One region of the Bradyrhizobium genosp. A genome, then DNA from elsewhere that is predicted to be linked to it. Evidence: predicted binding sites of a transcription regulator. Region 1 holds the regulator's gene; each other region holds the start of a gene.
The links. Region 1 encodes HrcA, which represses chaperone genes, less so after heat shock. Its sites were predicted from a motif close to GTTAGCACTCNCNNNNNGNGAGTGCTAAC; they were not measured.

Region 1 (5,065 bases):
ATCTCGCCGGCTTCAAGGACATCCGCACGCTGGTCCCGGGCTCGAGCATCATCCTGGCCGACGGCAACGAGAGCTCGGGCTATGAATCGAAGCCGTTCATCATCCTCGGCCTGATCGGCGCCACCCCGCAGCAGGCCGACGACCGCGCCCGCTTCGCCCAGGAAGCCGCGCTCCAGATCCCCGGCGTGCGCGAGTCCCGCGTCACCATGTCCGAGCCGATCCGCATCAACGGCCAGCCGGGCTTCGAGACCCGGATCGACGGCGTCAGCGGCAAGGACAAGACCCCGGTGACCGTGGTGCAGTGGATCCGCTTCGCGCCCGGCGGCACTTCGCTCCGTATCATCGCCAGCGCGCCGCGCGACCAGTGGTCGGACGCCTTCACCCGCTTCCGCACCGTGCGCGACGGCATCCAGCCGAAGGGTTAGCTGCATCCAACCCTCACCCGGCGCTTTGCGCCGACCTCTCCCGCAAGCGGGCGAGGTGCACCGAGCCCGCGGCTCAAGCGCGATTGCTCATCAAAACCCGGCTGCATTTTCGGGCTTCTGTTCACGCGCGCGCGGAACTAGGCTCTCCCTCCCGTTGAATGATTTGGAGGGAGGCGGACGATGCTTGATCGACGACAAATCTTGGCAGCGCTGGGGACCACGGCGCTCGCGAGCCTCGCTTCAACCGCACTTTTCGCAGCGGCCACGATCAAGCCGGATGACACCTCCGCGCTGCTCGTGATCGACGTCCAAAACTGCTTCCTGCCGGGCGGCAGCCTGGCGGTGAAGGAAGGCGACCAGGTCGTGCCCGTCATCAACAGAATCGCGAAAGCGTTTGCGAACGTGGTGATGACGCAGGACTGGCACACGCCCGGCCACGTCTCGTTCGCCTCAGTGCATTCCGGCAAGAAGCCGTTCGAGACCATCGACCTGCCCTACGGCAAGCAGGTGCTATGGCCCGACCATTGCGTGCAGGGCACTGATGGCGCCTCGCTGTCGAAGGATCTTTCGATTCCGCAGGCCGAGCTCATCATCCGCAAGGGCTTTCACAAGGACGTCGACAGCTATTCGGCATTCCTCGAAGCCGACGGCAAGACCTCGACCGGACTTGCCGGCTACCTTAGGGGACGCAAGATCAAGCGCGTCTTCGTTGCCGGTCTCGCGACGGATTTCTGCGTCGCCTGGACCGCGCTCGATGCGCGCAAGGCGGGTTTCGAGGCCTATGTCGTGGAAGACGCCTGCCGTGGCATCGACAATCAGGGTTCGCTCGCCAAGGCCTGGGCTGACATGGCCAAGGCCGGCGTGAAGCGGATTCAGTCTGCGGATATCGCGGTCAGCGCGTAAGGCTCGCGCTTCTGCCAGACCCTCATCCTGAGGAGCGCGCCTCTTGGCGCGCGTCTCGAAGGATATAGGCCCCGCTGCTGCAGCTCGGCCTGCATGGTTCGAGACGGCGCTTCGCGCCTCCTCACCATGAGGGTTGAGAGCTGACGCCGTTCAGTTCGCTTCGTTGCTGTTCGCCGCGGGCGCGGGCTTGGCGCCACCCTTGGCGACGCCGACCAGCGCCGGGCGCAGCACGCGGTCGCCGATGGTGTAACCGGCCTGCATGACCTGCACGACGGTGCCGGCGGGCACCGACGCGTCCGGCACCTCGTACATCGCCTGCTGGAAGTTCGGATCGAACTTCTGGCCCTGCGGATCGAACTTCTTCACGCCGTGCTTTTCCAGCGCGTTGAGCAGCGAGCGCTCGGTCAGCTCGACGCCCTCGATCAGCGCGGTCAAGCCGGGATCGGCCGTGGCACGCGCTTCGGCCGGAACGGCGTCGAGTGCGCGCTGAAGGTTGTCGGCGATGTCGAGCACGTCGCGGGCAAAGCCGGTGACGCCGTAGAGCTTGGCGTCAGCGACTTCCTTGGCAGTGCGCTTGCGCAGATTTTCCATCTCGGCCAGCGTCCGCAGCATACGGTCGCGCGCCTCGGCGGCTTCCTTCTGCAGCAATTCCACCGAACCGGGTTCGGGATCATCGGGCATGATGTAGGGTTTCGACACCACGGGCTCGCCGGTCGCAGCACTCGTGTCTTCGGGTTGCCGGTCTCGATCGGTCATCGGCTCTCTTTTCGAACTGGTCTTAGGGATTTTGCTGGCCCGGATATCGTGCTTCGGGCGCTGAAAATCAAGCGCCCGTGATCGGCTCAAATGCCGGTCAGCCCCCCAGCAGCCGACTGACAATGCGGGCGGCGTAGTCCACGGTCGGGATGACGCGGGCATAATTCAGCCGCGTCGGCCCGATCACGCCCAAAACGCCGACGATGCGGCCAGCGGCATCCCGATAGGGCGAGATGATGGTGGAGGAGCCCGACAGCGAAAACAGCTTGTTCTCGCTGCCAATGAAGATCCGCACGCCTTCGGCGGTTTCGGCGCGCCCCAACAGGTCGATCACGCCGCGCTTGGTCTCGAGATCGTCGAACAGCAGGCGAACACGCTCGAGATCCTCCAGCGCGTGCAGATCCTCCAGCAGATTGGCGTGGCCGCGGACGATGAGCTGGCGGTCCTCATTCTCGCCGCCGGACCAGCTCGCAATCCCGGCCGAAATCACCTTCTGAGTGAGCTGATCCAGCTCGGCGCGGGCCTCTGCGAGCGCGGTTTCCAGCTCGAGCCGCGCCTCGGCCAGCGTCCGGCCGCGAATTCGTGCGTTGAGGAAATTGCCGGCTTCGGTGATGGCCGAGGAGGGAACCCCCGGCGGCAGCGTCAGCACCCGATTTTCAACCTGGCCGTCCTCGCCGACCAGGATCACCAGCGCCTTCTCGGGTTCCAACCGGACGAATTCGATGTGCTTCAGCCGCGCATTGGATTTCGGCGTCAACACCACCGCGGCGGCGCGCGTCAGGCCGGACAGCCGGGTCAAGGCCTGATCCAGTGCCGCCTCCACCGATTGGGCGTGGCCGACACTGGCGAGCTGGCTCTGGATCGACTCCCGTTCGGCCTCGTTGAGGTCGCCGACCTGCATCAGGGCGTCGACGAAGAAGCGCAGGCCGAGTTCCGTCGGCAGCCGGCCCGCAGACGTATGCGGGGCATAGATCAGGCCAAGCTGTTCCAGATCGGCCATGACGTTGCGGACCGAGGCCGGTGACAGCGGCATCGCGATCAGGCGCGAGATATTGCGCGAGCCGACCGGCTCGCCGGTCGCGAGGTAGCTTTCGACAATTTGACGAAAGATGTCGCGGGAACGCTCGTTGAGCTGGGCGAGGCCTGCGTGCGGCGCGATCAGATGGATCGGATCGTGATGGGACACAGACGATAACTCCTCTCAGATGCTCATAATTTGTCCCTCCCGGACAGTTCTGACAAGCGTGGCTTTTGCGGACATGAAATCGAGGGGTGAACAAGGCCTGATCTTCCCCCTTGCCGCCCACCCTCACCCCACCTACAAGCACCGCGAATAGCCCTTTTCCGAGAGTTTTGGAGGATTTCCCATGCGGCCAAGCCGCCGTGCGCCCGACGAATTGCGTCCCGTGACGCTTGAGCGCGGCGTGGTCAAATATGCAGAAGGCTCCTGCCTCGTGAAGTTCGGCGACACCCATGTGCTGGTCACCGCCACGCTGGAAGACCGCCTGCCGCCCTGGCTGAAGGGCCAGGGCCGCGGCTGGGTCACTGCCGAATACGGCATGCTGCCGCGCGCGACCTCCGAACGCACCCGCCGCGAAGCGGCCGCAGGCAAGCAGAGCGGCCGCACCGTCGAGATTCAGCGCCTGATCGGGCGTTCGTTGCGCACCATCGTCGATCTCGAAGCGCTCGGTGAGCGCCAGATCACGGTCGATTGCGACGTGCTCCAGGCCGACGGCGGCACGCGTACCGCCTCAATCACCGGCGCCTGGGTCGCGCTCGCCGACTGCATCAACTGGATGAAGACGCGCAACATGATCAAGGCCAACGTGATGCGCGACAACGTCGCCGCGATCTCCTGTGGCATCTATCAGGGCAAGCCGGTGCTGGATCTCGACTATGCCGAGGATTCGGAGGCCGAGACCGACGCCAATTTCGTCATGACCGGCGATGGCCGCATCATCGAGGTGCAGGGCACCGCGGAACGCGAGCCGTTCACGCAGGACGAGTTCCTGGCGCTGATCGCCTTGGCGCAAAAAGGCATCGCGCGTCTCGTGGACTTGCAGAAACTCGCTGTCGCGTAGTCAATAGGCCCATGCACCGCCGAATCACCGAAAAGCTCGTCATCGCGACCCACAATCCCGGTAAGCTCGCCGAGATGAAGGAGCTGCTCGCGCCTCACGGCATCGAGGTGGTGTCGGCCGGCGAGCTCGGTCTGTCCGAGCCCGAAGAGGCCGGCAACGATTTCCGCAGCAATGCCGCGATCAAGGCGATCGCAGCGGCGCAGGCGACGAAGTTGCCGGCTTTCGCCGACGATTCCGGCATCGTGGTCGATGCGCTCGACGGCGCGCCCGGCATTTTCTCCGCACGCTGGGCTGGTCCGAGCAAAGACTTCGCTGCCGCGATGGCGCAGATCGAGCGTCTGCTGCAGGAGCGCGGCGCCACCACGCCGGACAAGCGCAAGGCCCATTTCGTCTCCGCGCTCTGCGTCGCCTGGCCCGACGATCATCTCGAAGAGGTCGAGGCGCGTGTCGACGGCACGCTGGTGTGGCCGCCGCGCGGCACCGCCGGCTTCGGCTACGATCCGATGTTTTTGCCTGATGGTTACGACCGCACCTTCGGCGAGATGACCAGCATCGAGAAGCACGGCCTGCCGCCGCTCGGCCTCGGCCTATCGCACCGCGCCCGCGCTTTCGTGAAACTGGCGGAGATCTGCCTTGAGCCGCGCTAAGGAAGCCTTTGGCGTCTACGTGCATTGGCCGTTCTGCCTGTCGAAGTGCCCTTATTGCGACTTCAACAGCCATGTCCGCCACGCCGCGATCGACGAGGCGCGATTTGCCTCCGCCTTCGCGCGTGAAATTGAAACGACCGCACAGCGCTCGCCCGGCCGCGAGGTCACCTCGATCTTCCTCGGCGGCGGCACGCCGTCGCTGATGCAGCCGGCAACCGTTGGCGCCGTGCTCGACGCGATCGGCAAGCACTGG
Region 2 (5,065 bases), 1.7 Mb from region 1:
TCTCACGGTCGTAGTCCGAGGTGGTTTCCTCGATCTGCGCCTTGATCTGGGCTACGCGCGCCTCGATGTCGGCCTTCTTGCCGGCGCCGCTGACGATCGTGGTGTTCTCCTTGTCGATCATCACCTTCTTGGCGCGACCGAGCATGTTGAGCGTGACGTTCTCGAGCTTGATGCCGAGGTCTTCCGAGATCGCCTGGCCGCCGGTCAGGATCGCGATGTCCTGCAGCATGGCCTTGCGGCGATCGCCGAAGCCGGGAGCCTTGACGGCCGCGACCTTCAGACCGCCGCGCAGACGGTTCACGACGAGGGTGGCGAGCGCTTCGCCTTCGACGTCTTCCGCGATAATCACAAGCGGCTTGCTGCTCTGCACCACGGCTTCCAACAAGGGAAGCAATTCATTCAACTGAGATAACTTTTTCTCATTGATCAGGACGTAGGCATCTTCCATTTCAACGCGCATCTTGTCGGCGTTGGTGACGAAGTAGGGCGAGATGTAGCCGCGGTCGAACTGCATGCCCTCGACAACTTCGAGTTCGGTCTCGAGCGACTTGGCTTCCTCGACGGTGATGACACCCTCGTTGCCGACCTTCTTCATGGCGTCGGAGAGGAACTTGCCGATCTCCGCATCGCCATTGGCCGAAATGGTGCCGACCTGGGCGATCTCGTCGTTCGAGGTGACCTTCTTGGAGTTCTTCTGCAGGTCCGCCACGACCGCGTCTACGGCGAGATCGATACCGCGCTTCAGGTCCATCGGGTTCATGCCGGCGGCGACCGCCTTGGCGCCTTCGCGCACGATCGCAGCCGCGAGAACGGTCGCGGTGGTGGTCCCGTCGCCGGCCGCGTCAGCGGATTTGGAGGCGACTTCGCGCACCATCTGGGCGCCCATGTTCTCGAACTTATCGTCGAGCTCGATGTCCTTGGCGACGGTGACGCCGTCCTTGGTGATCCGGGGAGCGCCGAACGACTTGTCGAGCACGACGTTGCGGCCCTTCGGACCGAGCGTGACCTTCACCGCGTTGTTGAGGATGTCGACGCCGCGCAGCATGCGGTCGCGGGCGTCGACGCCGAATTTGACTTCTTTGGCTGACATATTGGTTTCCCTGACTTGATTGGTCTCATCTCACTCTTGAGGCGCCCGGCAGGCGCTCCTCAGGGGTGAGCGGTGCGAGCGGTTGGATTAGGCGGCCTTCTTCTTGGCCGACGCATCGGTGAGAACGCCCATGATGTCGCCCTCCTTCATGATCAACAGCTCCTGGCCGTCGATCTTGACCTCGGTGCCCGACCACTTGCCGAACAGCACGCGATCGCCGACCTCGACGTCGATCGGGATCAGCTTGCCGCTCTCGTCGCGGCCGCCCGGGCCGACGGCGACGACTTCGCCCTGGGACGGCTTTTCCTTGGCCGTGTCGGGAATGATGATGCCGCCGGCGGTCTTCTCTTCTGCGTCGATGCGCTTGACCACGACGCGGTCGTGAAGCGGACGGAATTTCATGCAGCTCTCCTAAGCATTTGCTTGGGTTGGTGAATTCAGATTGTTAGCAGTCGATACACGCGAGTGCCAATGCGTGCGGAGCTGAAGTAGGGTGGGTCTTTTCGGGAAGCAAGGGTCTGGCCAGAAAAATCGGCGCTCAGGGTATTCACCGGCTGTTCGGGGTCATGCCGGCGAACGACCGGACCGGAGATCTGCCCTTGGTGCCTAGGATTTTCCTCACGATCCCGCGCGGACGCGAACTCGTGATGGCGCGCTGGGGACGTGGCGGGTTCTGTGGACGCCACCAAGAAGCTGGAAGCAAAGGGCAGGCCAGTCGACTTCCAGCAGCTGCTGAGGATAGAGCTCGATGGCGGCACGACCAACGTCCGGTAGCGAGAGCGCGCACTGGAAGCGCTGGCTCGATCCGCAGAGCCGCTGCCTGGTGCCGTTCACCTCGTTCTCCGAGGACGACACCATCGATGGCAAGAAGGTGTCCGTCCGGTTCGCTCCCGACGAGAGCCGGCCTGTTCTCGACGATGGAGTTGCAGCCGGCAAGACGAAATGCATTTCCGCCAACGCCGCCGTGAGGCGTGCCGAGGCGTTGTCCCGCAAGCCCGGCATCATGGGCGCGGTCGCCTTCTCGGGGGCCGAAGGACCCATCGCGCAGCGACTTCGGCGACGCCAAGGTGATCCGGAAATGCGGCGACGTACCCGAAGATCTGAGCACGCTGATCGTCCCGACGTCGCTACACCGCGGCGGTGGCATCAGAGCGGAATTAGCCCGCGGACTCGCATTTGAGGCATCGCCACATCGTGGCTCCCTGCTATCACGATTGCGGCCAAGTCATGGACGCAACAAGGGCAGACGCGAATGACGCTGGAAAGTGGCTGGGCGACACGAAGAAGGCGAGAGATCAACTGAGAGGATCCGCCGGATGCTCGGCGAAACCAGATGAACCGGGCAAGCTCGAACCCGATCCCGCAGGCTCCTCCGCGGCGAGCCTTTCGACCTGTTCGACGAACCCGGACCGGGTGCGTTGATCGCGTATCCGGAGAAAAGCGCGGATCAGCCTAAGCCCCTGCAGATCGCTTCGCGTTGAAGACGCGTTATCGTTCATTTTCGAGCTCCCTGGCTTTCTGTAGGTGGTTCAAGTCGCAAGTGCAAGAATGATCCGTATCACGCGTCGGTTGCAATATAAATCCTACCAAAACGAGGGGGTTCCGCTCGGGCCCGAACGCAGGTTCACACGGCCCCCGTGCGGGGTAGGATACGGGCCACAGTTTGCCCTTCATAGCCTCCCATCCTGGCAGAGACGATGAAGCGAAGCGCAATTCAGCGACGAGCGCGGCTGTAGCTGCTGCCCACACGTTCCAATACACCGAATCTAGTTGTGCGCCTTTCGACATATTCGGATAGGACAACGCGGCGGATGCGAGCCACAAACGGTCGGAAGCCAGCCACAGAACAGCTCTAGAACTTCCATACTTCGTCTTAGACGAGCCTTCCTCCAACGCATTCAATTCGTCGTATCCTCGCCATTCGAGAGCCGAATCCGTCGCGCAGCAAATACAGCTCTCGATGAAGAATGCTGCCATGAAGTCGTAGCGATCAGGTGAAACGAAGAGAGCCAGTGCCACGCAGATCGAAGGCTCGCTGAGGTGATCGCGTTATCGGTTGGCGCAGGGTAAAATCAGACAGAGAGCATAAGGTCGAAGCCCGTGGCAATTAATCGTCGAAACTTCGCTGCAGCCGGATTTTCTACGCTCGTGTGCGGATACGCACTGATGCAGCCGGGACGGGGCACGCCGTCCCGGAGGCCGGTGGTCGCAGGCTATGTCGCCCCGTGGAAAGCCCGGACGGGCGGTCCAAACATCAAGACGATCCCGGCTCGCGAGCTGACCCACTTGATGTACGCGTTCGGCACCGTTTCGGCAGAAGGACTGGCTGGACTTTCGGATCGTTGCCTCGACGCAGGAGCCTGCGACGGAACCGCGCCGTCGATCCCGTTCGGCGGCAATTTCGCCCAACTCGCCGAATTGAAGCGGAGCAGTCCGGAGCTCCGGATCCTGATTTCGTTGGGCGGATGGAGCGGGTCGAAATATTTCTCGGCCGCCGCTGCCACGCCGATGTCGCGCGCGCGGTTCGCACAATCCGTTATCGAAGCGTTCTTTCAGCCGTATCCGGGTCTGTTCGATGGTGTAGACGTCGATTGGGAGTTTCCCGTCTCAGGAGGACATCCGGGGAATCTCGCGCGCCTCGAGGACCGTACGAATTTCACGCTCCTGATTGCGGAGCTTCGCCGAAGACTCACTGAGTTTTCCGCACTGGAGCGCAGGGAGCTGGAGCTCACCATTGCCGTATCGGCCGCCCCCAATAAGATTGTCAATCTGGAGGCGGCCGCTCTCGCCCCGCTGGTCGACCGGATTCATCTGATGGCCTACGACTATCATGCGGGCTCGACCTTTGCAGGCTTCAATGCTCCGCTGTTCGCCTGTGCCGGCGATCCAAGTCCCGATCTCAATGTCGATGCAAGTGTGAATGCCTTGATCCGGGCCGGGGTGCCGCGGGCCAAGGTCACGCTCGGCGTAGCCTTCTATGGCCGAGCTGTTGCAGGCGTTCCGCAGGAGAACGGGGGGCTCTTGCAAAAGGGGACGACGGCGAGCGAGGAATGGGGAGGGAGCGACGGCATCGATTATCGCGATCTCGTTGTCCGGCGACCGGAAGAGCAGGGCTTTCGCCGGTATTGGAGTGATGAGGCCCAGGTGCCGTGGCTCTATGACGCCGAACGGCGGATATGGATCAGCTACGACGATCCGCTATCCATCGCACGCAAGGCGATGTACGCGCGCGCCCATGGACTCGCCGGGATCATGATCTGGGACCTGTTCGCCGACGACGGTTCGCTGCTGCTCGCGGCACTCCGCATCCTTCCTGTGCGAAGATCCGAATAGAAGAGTCGTCATTACGTCGCCTTGAAGCGCGTCATCTGTTCGAGAGAAATCAGCTGCGTTCGATGCTGTGAGATCAGAGCCACGTCGAATTGAAAACGACGATGTCGGAAATCTGACAACCGGCAGCGTCGTTCCGGAGGCATGCTGCCGGCAATGCGGGTTTCTCGTCGTGATGCGACGTGCGCACCGGATCCCATCCGGTTAATCGCGAGGCCGGACGACTCTTCGCGACGCCTCACGCGAAGGCTTGAGCACCCTGACTTAAGCCATGTCTGTGTATCGGCGTGGGGTCACGACCCCGATCGGCGCGATAAGTCACTGATCCATGCGACACAGAAGAGGCATGCTTCGGCGCCGATTCACACGTGGCGCCCTGGAGTAAAGACGCTGGTCTCGCCAGTCGGCCCCGTTCCTTATCAGGCGAGACATCGGCAGAGTTGCGGCGGATGCTCTATTGGCCTGCTTCAGATGCGCCTCACGATCAAGCGGTCGGCGACAGCAACGTAGATTGTGAGTCTTGAGACAAATGTCAGCAACTTGACGCTACACACCATTACGGACGTGACTGTCTCGGTTAGCGAGTTGACCTGCCGAGAGCCAGGATGTCCCGATGTCGAAACCATCGTCGCGATCTTGAGAGAG
Region 3 (5,065 bases), 1.1 Mb from region 1:
GGTGCCGATGGTCCAGGGCTCGTTGGAGCCGTGGATGCGGTAGAGCGTGGAGCCGAGATACATCGCACGCGCGCCGAGCGGGTTTTCCGGGCCGCCTTCCATGTGCCTGGGCAAGTCGGGACGGCGGGCGATCATTTCCGCCGGTGGCGTCCAATCCGGCCATTCGCGCTTGGCCGTGATCGACTTCACGCCGCTCCAGGTGAAGCCTTCGCGTCCGACGCCGATGCCGTAACGCATCGCCCGGCCGTTGCCCTCGACGAGATAGAGAAACTTGTTCGAGGAATCGACCACGATCGTGCCGGCACTTTCCTTGCCGCTATAGTCAACAAGTTGTTTCTCGAATTTCGGATCGAACGGACGCTGCCGCGGATCGATCGCCTCCTGCTGGAGACCCGCGCCTTGCTGATATCCACCCTGCGGCTCGCCCATCGGCGGCAGGCGGCGCGGATCGGCATAAGCCGGCTGCTGCTGATAGATCGGCTGCTGCGGCGCATAGGCCGGACCGCGGCCGGGCCCATCGCCGAACAGGAACTCGATGAAGCCGCCGCCCATATTGGCATTGGAGGCGACGCGCACCGGCGCCGGCGGGACTTGCGGCTGGTAGAGCACCGCGGGCGGATCGTTCGGCACGGTATTGTCGAAGGCGCTAGCGCGATCGGCGCCGACAATGAAGGCGCAAGCGCTGCCGAGCAGCGCGACAGACATTTTCTTGAACATCGACGTACTCTGTACTGTTTCGTCTCATTGCATTCGCCGCCGAACGCGGCTTGCTGTCCGCGTCCTCGACGTGGTCAATAAAGAGCAAACTCGGTTGCTTTTGGTAAACGTATCAGGCGTTTCGATTCACCACGTCGCGAGCGGCGGGGCAATTTGGCGATCAGCGTTTATTTTCGATGAAGGGGCGAGCCTCATGGTTAATCGCCCGTTTTGCATGCCGTCGCGCGCGGCCGCAGAACAGTTCCTGCTGTGAACCTCGTGTTAAATTGCTTCCGCCTACAAAGACGCGTGAGTGAGGTGGGGGGAGTTCCTGATGGCTGTTCACCGCAAGCGTTTTCGTGTCGAGGACATCGCCGGTGGCGAGATGCCAATTCTTGACGTAGCAGAAGAGGCAGGCCCGATGCATAGCGAGATAATGGCGGAGCTGCGTGCGATCCGCGCGCAGATGGCGAAGGGCAGCGTCCCCTTGTCCGGCAGCGCAGCCATGGCAGCGATCGACGCCTCCACGGCCCATGAGCTTTCCGAAGCACGCACGATGCTCGATACCTATCGGGCCCAGATCGAGCAGTGCGAGAAGCTGAAGGTCGAGCTCGACCTCATCCACGACGCCATCGACCGCACCAAGCGCGAGATCGCGACCCTGCACGGCAAGAGCTTCGACGGCGGCGAGATGGCCAAGGTCAATGGCGAGCTCGGCGCGGTCGTCGGCGGCACCGAACAGGCGACCCAGCAGATCCTCGAAGCCGCGGAGTCGATCGACCAGGCGGCGAGCGCGATGTCCAAGGTGGACTCGATCGATCAGCAGAAGCGGCTCGCCGACGACATCCAGGAACGCGTCATCTCGATCTTCGAGGCCTGCAACTTCCAGGACCTGACCGGCCAGCGCATCAGCAAGGTCATGACCACGATGAAATTCATCGAGCAGCACATCAATGCGATGATGGAGATCTGGGGTGGGGTCGACGCGATCAAGTCCCACGTGCCGGCGCCGGTCGACACCCGCAGCGAGGACGACAAGCTGCTCAACGGCCCGAAGCTCGCCGGCGACGTCGGCCACGCCTCGCAGGACGACATCGACGCGCTGTTCGACTAGGCGAACGCGACAGAGAGACAAACAAAACGCTGGCGCGAGCCGGCGTTTTTTGTTGCCTTCGTCATTGCGAGCGAAGCGAAGCAATCCAGACCGTCTCCGCAGAGACAGACTGGATTGCTTCGTCGCTGCGCTCCTCGCAATGACGAGAGGTTAGGCCGGAGGCCGCCTTACGCCCTTGGCGCGCAGCGGACGTAGACCATGTTGCCGTAGCGGGTGGCGGCGTCCTTGTCGACGAAGCGGGTGATCATGACGCGGCCGTCGAAGGAGACGATCTCGCGATCCTGCTCGCCCGGTGTCGGGCCGGAGGGGCCGATATAGTTCTTGCCGCCCGGCGAGCCCTTCAGCCGCAGTTCCTGCGGCGTGGCCTGGTCGGCGAGATGCATGATCACGCCGCCGGAGGAACCGGCGCCGATCACATAGGGATTTTTGCACTGGGCCCGCGCGGCCGCCTCGGTGCGGGCGCGGTCGGCCGGGTTCTGGAACGAGGCAAGGCCCCAGCGGCCGACGATCTCGTCGGCGCGGATCGACGCCGGCATCTCCGGCGCGACACCGGGCTCGGTCTCGGGCGCCGGCTGGGACGAGGAGAAGGACGGCAGGCTCATGCCGCCGCCGCAAGCGCCGAGCAGCAGCGCCAGGCAAGAGGCGACCGCCAGATTGGCAACCGTGCGCGCGTGAGCTGAACTGATCATGGCATTCCCCCGAACAAGACCATGGCCGCATCCCTCCAGCAGCCAAGCGCAAAACCGCAGCCGTAGCAATGACGTCCTGATATACGCCATCGCTCCGAACGAGTTTCCAGTGCCACCATCCTATATCCGCCTCACCAATCGCTTAACCACCTTTGCTTGACAGGATCGCAGCCAAGCCATATCCCCTGCGCACTATTAGCACTCGAAAAGACCGATTGCTAAGGGCGCCGTTCGATCCTCGGAAAGAGGGTGGACAGAGCGCCGCCCCCACCCCACTTCCGCTGCTTTCGGAAAAGCGAGCCTCCAAAGGGAAACGTCATGGCTAAGTCCAAATTTCGTCCGCTGCATGACCGTGTCGTGGTCAAACGTATCGACGCCGAGGAAAAGTCCAAGGGTGGCATCATCATCCCCGACACCGCCAAGGAAAAGCCGTCCCAGGGCGAAGTCGTCGCCGTCGGCCCCGGCGGCCGTGACGAGGCTGGCAAGCTCATCCCGATCGACCTCAAGGTCGGCGACCGCGTGCTGTTCGGCAAGTGGTCGGGCACCGAGGTCAAGATCGACAACGAAGAGCTCCTAATCATGAAGGAGTCGGACATCATGGGCGTGATGGCCTAAGGCCAGACGCCTGAACGGCCGCTGAATGCCATGCCCGGATCATCAGGTCCGGGCATCCATCATTCCACCGCACAGCGCAAAACAAGACACATCACGACATAACAGGGATTGCAGACCATGGCTGCCAAGGACGTCAAATTCTCCGGAGACGCGCGCGATCGCATGCTGCGCGGCGTCGACATTCTCGCCAACGCCGTCAAGGTGACGCTCGGCCCGAAGGGCCGCAACGTCCTCATCGAGAAGTCGTTCGGCGCGCCCCGCATCACCAAGGACGGCGTCACCGTCGCCAAGGAGATCGAGCTCGAGGACAAGTTCGAGAACATGGGCGCCCAGATGGTGCGTGAGGTCGCCTCCAAGACCAACGACCTCGCCGGCGACGGCACCACCACCGCGACCGTGCTGGCCCAGGCCATCGTGCGCGAAGGCGCCAAGGCGGTTGCCGCCGGCATGAACCCGATGGACCTCAAGCGCGGCATCGACATCGCGGTCGCCGCCGTCGTCAAGGACATCGAGAAGCGCGCCAAGCCGGTCGCCGCCTCGTCCGAGGTCGCCCAGGTCGGCACCATCTCGGCCAACGGCGACGCCGCCATCGGCAAGATGATCGCCCAGGCGATGCAGAAGGTCGGCAACGAGGGCGTCATCACCGTCGAGGAAAACAAGTCGCTCGACACCGAAGTCGACATCGTCGAGGGCATGAAGTTCGACCGCGGCTATCTCAGCCCCTACTTCGTCACCAACCCCGAGAAGATGACCGCCGAGCTCGAGGACGCCTACATCCTCCTGCACGAGAAGAAGCTCTCCGGCCTGCAGGCCATGCTGCCGGTGCTGGAAGCCGTGGTGCAGTCGGGCAAGCCGCTCGTCATCATCGCCGAGGACGTCGAGGGCGAGGCGCTGGCGACCCTGGTCGTCAACCGCCTGCGTGGCGGCCTCAAGGTCGCCGCCGTCAAGGCGCCGGGCTTCGGCGATCGCCGCAAGGCCATGCTGGAAGACCTCGCGATCCTGACCGGCGGTCAGCTGATCTCCGAAGATCTCGGCATGAAGCTCGAGAACGTCACGGTGAAGATGCTGGGTCGTGCCGGCAAGGTCGTGATCGACAAGGAGAACACCACGATCGTCAAGGGCGCCGGCAAGAAGCCGGAGATCGAGGCCCGCGTCGGCCAGATCAAGGCCCAGATCGAGGAGACCACCTCGGACTACGACCGTGAGAAGCTCCAGGAGCGTCTCGCCAAGCTCGCCGGCGGCGTCGCGGTGATTCGCGTCGGCGGCGCCACCGAGATCGAGGTCAAGGAAAAGAAGGACCGCGTCGAGGACGCGCTCAACGCCACCCGCGCCGCGGTGCAGGAAGGCATCGTCCCCGGCGGCGGCGTGACGCTGCTGCGCGCCAAGAAGGCGGTCGGTCGTCTCACCAACGCCAATGCCGACGTGCAGGCCGGCATCAACATCGTGCTGAAGGCGCTGGAAGCTCCGATCCGCCAGATCTCGGAGAATGCCGGCGTGGAAGGCTCGATCGTGGTCGGCAAGATCCTCGAGAACAAGTCCGAGACCTTCGGCTTCGACGCCCAGACCGAAGAGTATGTCGACATGATCGAGAAGGGCATCATCGATCCCGCCAAGGTGGTGCGCGCCGCGCTCCAGGACGCCTCGTCCGTGGCCGGCCTCCTGGTCACCACCGAAGCCATGGTCGCCGAAGCACCGAAGAAGGAAGCGTCGGCCGGCGGCGGCATGGGCGGCTTCTAAGCTCATCCTCACCTGACAGTGTTGCGAAGGCCGCCTCCGGGCGGCCTTCTTTTTTGCCGATCATGCCTCACGCTTTCCGATTCAACCGGCGGCCAAAACCCACTACGGTGGCGCCGATTCTTTCGATCGAGGATTTCGTCAATGCGCGCGCTTCTGATCTGCTCCACCGCCGTTTTGGCGATCCTGCTTGCAGTTCCGCCCGAGGTCGCCTCGG
Region 4 (5,065 bases), 3.1 Mb from region 1:
GTCGCTTGTGTCGAACGTGTGACCGCGCCCGCGCGACCAAACCACAGAGCACACCGGGATTGCGCGCATCACCGCTTGCGCTAGTCTCTGGGCGCAACCTTGTTGGGCAAGACAGGCGATGACCGCTCTTGAGAACACCATCCCGCCGAAGGCCAGATCGAGCGAATGGAAGGCGATCGTCATCCTGATCCTGCTCGTGCCTGTGCTGTGGTCGCCACCCTTTCTGTTTCGCATCTTCCTGTATCAGCCGTTCAACATCCCGTCCGGCTCGATGATGCCGACGCTGGCGGTTGGCGACTACGTCTTCGCCGCAAAATATGCCTACGGCTACGGCCGCTATTCGTTTCCCTTCGCGCCGTCATTCATCTCGGGGCGTTTCCAGGCCGCTGATCCCGCCTATGGCGACGTCGTCGTATTCCGGTCGCCGAAGGACACTTCTCTCGACTATGTGAAGCGGGTGGTCGGACTGCCCGGCGATCGCATCCAGATGCGACAGGGGCAGCTCTTCCTCAACGACAAGCCGGTGACGCGCGCCGCCCTGAAGGAAGTGTCCGCCGGCTCCGCCTGCGGCGGCGAGGTCGGCGCAAAGGTCAAGCGCTGGCGCGAGACGATGCCGAGCGGCGCGAGCTACATCACCTACGACTGCGTCGACAACGGTTTTGTCGACAACACCGACGTCTACATCGTGCCCCCAGGCCATTTCTTCGCGCTCGGCGACAACCGCGACAATTCGACCGACAGCCGCTTCAAGTCGGTGATGGGCTTCGTCCCGATGGACAATCTCGTCGGCAAGGTGACGCGGATCTTCTGGTCGCTCGATTCCAGAGGCGAGCTGCGCCCGGAGCGGATGGGGAAGGTGGGGTAGCCGTCATTCCGGGGCGGCGAGTAGCGCGCCAGTGAACGACGGGTGGAGAGAGCGCTGCCACCCAAACAAAAACCCCGGCATTGCTGCCGGGGTTTCGCATTTCGTCGTTTGCTTGAAGGCCGGACCTTAGAAGTCCATGCCGCCCATGCCGCCGCCCGGGGGCATCGCGGGACCGGCGCCGCCCTTCTTGGGCAGCTCGGCGACCATGGCTTCCGTGGTGATCAGCAGGGCCGCAACCGAGGCTGCGTTCTGGATCGCGGTACGGACCACCTTGGTCGGGTCGATGATGCCCTTGGTGACGAGGTTGCCGTACTCGCCGGTCTGGGAGTCGAAGCCGTAAGCGTAGGTCTTGTTCTCCAGGATCTTGCCGACGATCACCGAGCCGTCTTCACCGGCGTTGATCGCGATCTGGCGAGCGGGCGCGGAGAGCGCCTTGCGCACGATCTCGACGCCGGTCTTCTGGTCGTCGTTCTTGGTGCGCAGGCCCTTGAGCTGCTCGGAGGCACGGAGCAGGGCGACGCCGCCGCCCGGGACGATGCCTTCCTCGACCGCTGCGCGGGTCGCATGCATCGCGTCATCAACGCGATCCTTGCGCTCCTTCACCTCGACCTCGGTCGCGCCGCCGACGCGGATCACCGCGACGCCGCCAGCGAGCTTGGCGAGACGCTCCTGGAGCTTCTCACGGTCGTAGTCCGAGGTGGTTTCCTCGATCTGCGCCTTGATCTGGGCCACGCGCGCCTCGATGTCGGCCTTCTTGCCGGCGCCGTTGACGATCGTGGTGTTCTCCTTGTCGATCATCACCTTCTTGGCGCGACCGAGCATGTTGAGCGTGACGTTCTCGAGCTTGATGCCGAGATCTTCCGAGATCGCCTGGCCGCCGGTCAGGATCGCGATGTCCTGCAGCATGGCCTTGCGGCGATCGCCGAAGCCCGGAGCCTTGACGGCCGCGACCTTCAGACCACCGCGCAGACGGTTCACAACGAGCGTGGCCAAAGCCTCGCCTTCGACGTCCTCGGCGACGATGACCAGCGGCTTGCCGGTCTGCACCACGGCCTCGAGCAGCGGGAGCAGCTCGTTCAGCGAGGAGAGCTTCTTCTCGTTGATCAGGATGTAGGCGTCGTCCATCTCAACGCGCATCTTGTCGGCGTTGGTGACGAAGTAGGGCGAGATGTAGCCGCGGTCGAACTGCATGCCCTCGACGACGTCGAGCTCGGTCTCGAGCGACTTGGCTTCCTCGACGGTGATGACACCCTCGTTGCCGACCTTCTTCATGGCGTCGGAGAGGAACTTGCCGATTTCGGCATCGCCGTTGGCCGAGATGGTGCCGACCTGGGCGATCTCGTCGTTCGAGGTGACCTTCTTGGAGTTCTTCTGGAGGTCCGCAACGACGGCTTCGACCGCGAGGTCGATACCGCGCTTGAGGTCCATCGGGTTCATGCCGGCGGCGACCGACTTGGCGCCTTCCTTCACGATCGCGGCCGCGAGCACGGTGGCGGTGGTGGTGCCGTCGCCGGCCGCGTCAGCGGACTTGGAGGCGACTTCGCGCACCATCTGTGCGCCCATGTTCTCGAACTTGTCCTCGAGCTCGATCTCCTTGGCGACGGTGACGCCGTCCTTGGTGATGCGGGGAGCGCCGAACGACTTGTCGAGCACGACGTTGCGGCCCTTCGGACCGAGCGTGACCTTCACCGCGTTGGCGAGGATGTCGACGCCGCGCAGCATCTTGTCGCGCGCCTCAACCGAGAATTTGACTTCTTTGGCTGCCATCTGGATTTTTTCCTTGAGGTGTTTGACTGGAGGGAAAGAGGGGCTGTTAGGCCGCCTTCTTCTTGGAAGCGGGGACGTCGAGGACGCCCATGATGTCGCTTTCCTTCATGATCAGCAGATCGACGTTGTCGATCTTGACTTCAGTGCCGGACCACTTGCCGAACAGCACGCGGTCGCCGACCTTGAGGTCGATCGGGATCAGCTTGCCGGCCTCGTCGCGGCCACCCGGGCCGACGGCGACGACTTCACCCTGGGAGGGCTTTTCCTTGGCAGTGTCGGGGATGATGATGCCGCCGGCGGTCTTCTCTTCTGCGTCGATGCGCTTGACCACGACGCGGTCGTGAAGCGGACGGAATTTCATGCAGCTCTCCTAAGCATTTGCACGAGTTGATGATTTTTTGGTCTTTAGCAATCTGTGCCAGCGAGTGCTAGCACAGGCGGAGCTGAAATAGGACAGGAATTTTGCGGGGGCAAGGGCTTCTAGCAGAAAAATCAGCACTCTGAAGGACCGCCTGCCAAAATCTCCTTACCATCGTTAACCGGATGGCCGAGCCGTATTAGCAGGGAGCCGTCTCTGCTGCTAAAGCATTGAATTTCAACAGCTTGTTAAACTTTTGGGCTTGAGATGGGTTGTCAGTTTGCGTCACATTTCTCTCATGTGAGCGCATCTCTACCGGGTGGCTCCCGGGGCACGGATCAAGCCACCCCCTGAATGCGCTCCTGCAAAGGAGGTTTGGCATGGGACTTCGCGTTGGGGGCGTTTCCGAGGATTTCCGGAAACAAATGCTGGGCTACGGGCTGACGACGGCACAAATTCTCTACCGGATGCCGGATCATCCCTCGCTGCTTCAGACCTACGTCTGGCAGAACTACGACATGTTTCCGAAATTCCCGGCCCTGACCGACTTCCTGGCATTCTGGGAGGAGAAGCTGGACGGTCCGCTGCATTCGGTGACGGTGACGCATTCCAAACTGATCAAGCCGGCCGAGTTGCGCGCCGTGGACGGCGTGTTCCGGCTGCATTGACGAGAACACCGGTCTCGTAGGGTGGGCAAAGGCGCGCTCGCGCGCGCCGTGCCCACCATCCTTCCGCGATCGCATCGACCATGGTGGGCACGCTTCGCTTTGCCCACCCTACGATTCCTCGTTTCTGTGCTAGCCTCCGCCCATAACAACAGGGGAGGCGGCCCATGGCCAAGAAAACAGGCAAGACAACAAAATCGCGTAGCGCAACCCAGACCGCGGCGAAGAAGCGGAGCGGCGCCAAGTCCGCCGCGCGCTCCTCTGCACGCAAGGCGGTGAAGGCGCGCGCGACGCCAGCCAAATCATCGGTCAAGAAACCCGCGCGCCCAAAACAGCGCATCGCCATCAGCCATCACCGCGAGGAAGATTTCAAAGCCGACGGCCTGCGCGCCTACGCAAAATACCGCGACCTCGGCATCGCCGCTGCCAGCCACGGTCTCGCGCAAGCCCACGTTATTCGCCTGCAAGGCCCCTGCGATCCCGCCGAGGTCTCAAAGCTGCATTTCCACGACGTCGACTTCCAGATGGTCTACGTGCTCAAGGGCTGGGTGAAGACCTACATGGACGGGCAGGGCGAGACCTTGATGAAAGAAGGCAGCGCCTGGACCCAGCCGCCGAAGATCAAGCACATGATTTTGGATTATTCAGATGACGTCGAACTGCTGGAAGTGATCCTGCCGGCGGAGTTCAAGACGGTGGAGTTGAAGGCGTAGGTCTCGCGGCATCGTCATTGCGAGGAGCGAAGCGACGAAGCAATCCAGACTATCTCCGCAGACGCATTTCTGGATTGCTTCGCTTCGCTCGCAATGACGGGTAGAGAGAGCTAGCTCAACACTCCCACCACCGCCCCCATCAGACACGTCGTCAGCGTCCCCGACACGATCGACTTCAGCCCCAGCGCGTTGATTTCGTCGCGCCGCTCCGGCGCCATGACGCCGAGGCCGCCGATCATGATGCCGAGACTGGCGAAATTGGCGAAGCCGCACATCGCGTAGAGCATGATCAGGCGCGAGCGCGGATCGAGCGTGTCGGGCGGCAGCTTTGACAAATCGACATAGGCGATCAGCTCGTTGAGCACGGTCTTCGTGCCCATCAGGCTGCCGGCGGTCACCGCCTTGTCCCATGGCAATCCCATCAGCCAGCACACGGGCGCCATCACCAGCCCCAGCAGCCGTTGCAGCGAGATCGCTGCGCCGCCGATGCTCGGCAACAGGCCGAGGGTGGCGTTGACGAGGTAGACCAGCGCCACCAGCACCAGCAGCATCGCGACGATGTTGATCAGCAGCTCGATCCCCGCGCCCGTGCCTTTCACGATCGCGTCCATCGTGCCGGAGACTTTCATCTCCGGATCCTCAAGCGAGCCGCCGGTGCGCTTGTCGGATGTCTCGGGGACCATGATCAGGCTGACGA

Region 2: the regulator HrcA is predicted to act here: its motif matches at 1,535-1,563, upstream of ACP2YP_RS32855 (co-chaperone GroES).
Region 3: the regulator HrcA is predicted to act here: its motif matches at 2,694-2,722, upstream of ACP2YP_RS06180 (co-chaperone GroES).
Region 4: the regulator HrcA is predicted to act here: its motif matches at 3,037-3,065, upstream of ACP2YP_RS25850 (co-chaperone GroES).

What each region holds. Positions count from the first base shown of each region.
Region 1 covers NZ_CP188196.1:266,026-271,090, forward strand. Annotated here, with positions in the region: gene ACP2YP_RS01170 (hypothetical protein) at 1-425, shown strand, start outside; gene pncA (bifunctional nicotinamidase/pyrazinamidase) at 606-1,328, shown strand; gene grpE (nucleotide exchange factor GrpE) at 1,479-2,084, opposite strand; gene hrcA (heat-inducible transcriptional repressor HrcA) at 2,182-3,270, opposite strand; gene rph (ribonuclease PH) at 3,452-4,165, shown strand; gene rdgB (RdgB/HAM1 family non-canonical purine NTP pyrophosphatase) at 4,177-4,812, shown strand; gene hemW (radical SAM family heme chaperone HemW) at 4,799-5,065, shown strand, end outside.
Region 2 covers NZ_CP188196.1:6,992,479-6,997,543, reverse strand. Annotated here, with positions in the region: gene groL (chaperonin GroEL) at 1-1,090, opposite strand, end outside; gene ACP2YP_RS32855 (co-chaperone GroES) at 1,178-1,492, opposite strand; gene ACP2YP_RS32850 (hypothetical protein) at 1,839-2,270, shown strand; gene ACP2YP_RS32845 (glycoside hydrolase family 18 protein) at 3,257-4,423, shown strand.
Region 3 covers NZ_CP188196.1:1,354,212-1,359,276, reverse strand. Annotated here, with positions in the region: gene ACP2YP_RS06200 (L,D-transpeptidase) at 1-717, opposite strand, end outside; gene ACP2YP_RS06195 (hypothetical protein) at 710-970, shown strand; gene ACP2YP_RS06190 (protein phosphatase CheZ) at 1,031-1,810, shown strand; gene ACP2YP_RS06185 (hypothetical protein) at 1,978-2,499, opposite strand; gene ACP2YP_RS06180 (co-chaperone GroES) at 2,818-3,114, shown strand; gene groL (chaperonin GroEL) at 3,232-4,851, shown strand; gene ACP2YP_RS06170 (hypothetical protein) at 4,993-5,065, shown strand, end outside.
Region 4 covers NZ_CP188196.1:5,525,212-5,530,276, reverse strand. Annotated here, with positions in the region: gene lepB (signal peptidase I) at 119-865, shown strand; gene groL (chaperonin GroEL) at 992-2,632, opposite strand; gene ACP2YP_RS25850 (co-chaperone GroES) at 2,679-2,993, opposite strand; gene ACP2YP_RS25845 (usg protein) at 3,371-3,658, shown strand; gene ACP2YP_RS25840 (cupin domain-containing protein) at 3,823-4,368, shown strand; gene ACP2YP_RS25835 (NupC/NupG family nucleoside CNT transporter) at 4,479-5,065, opposite strand, start outside.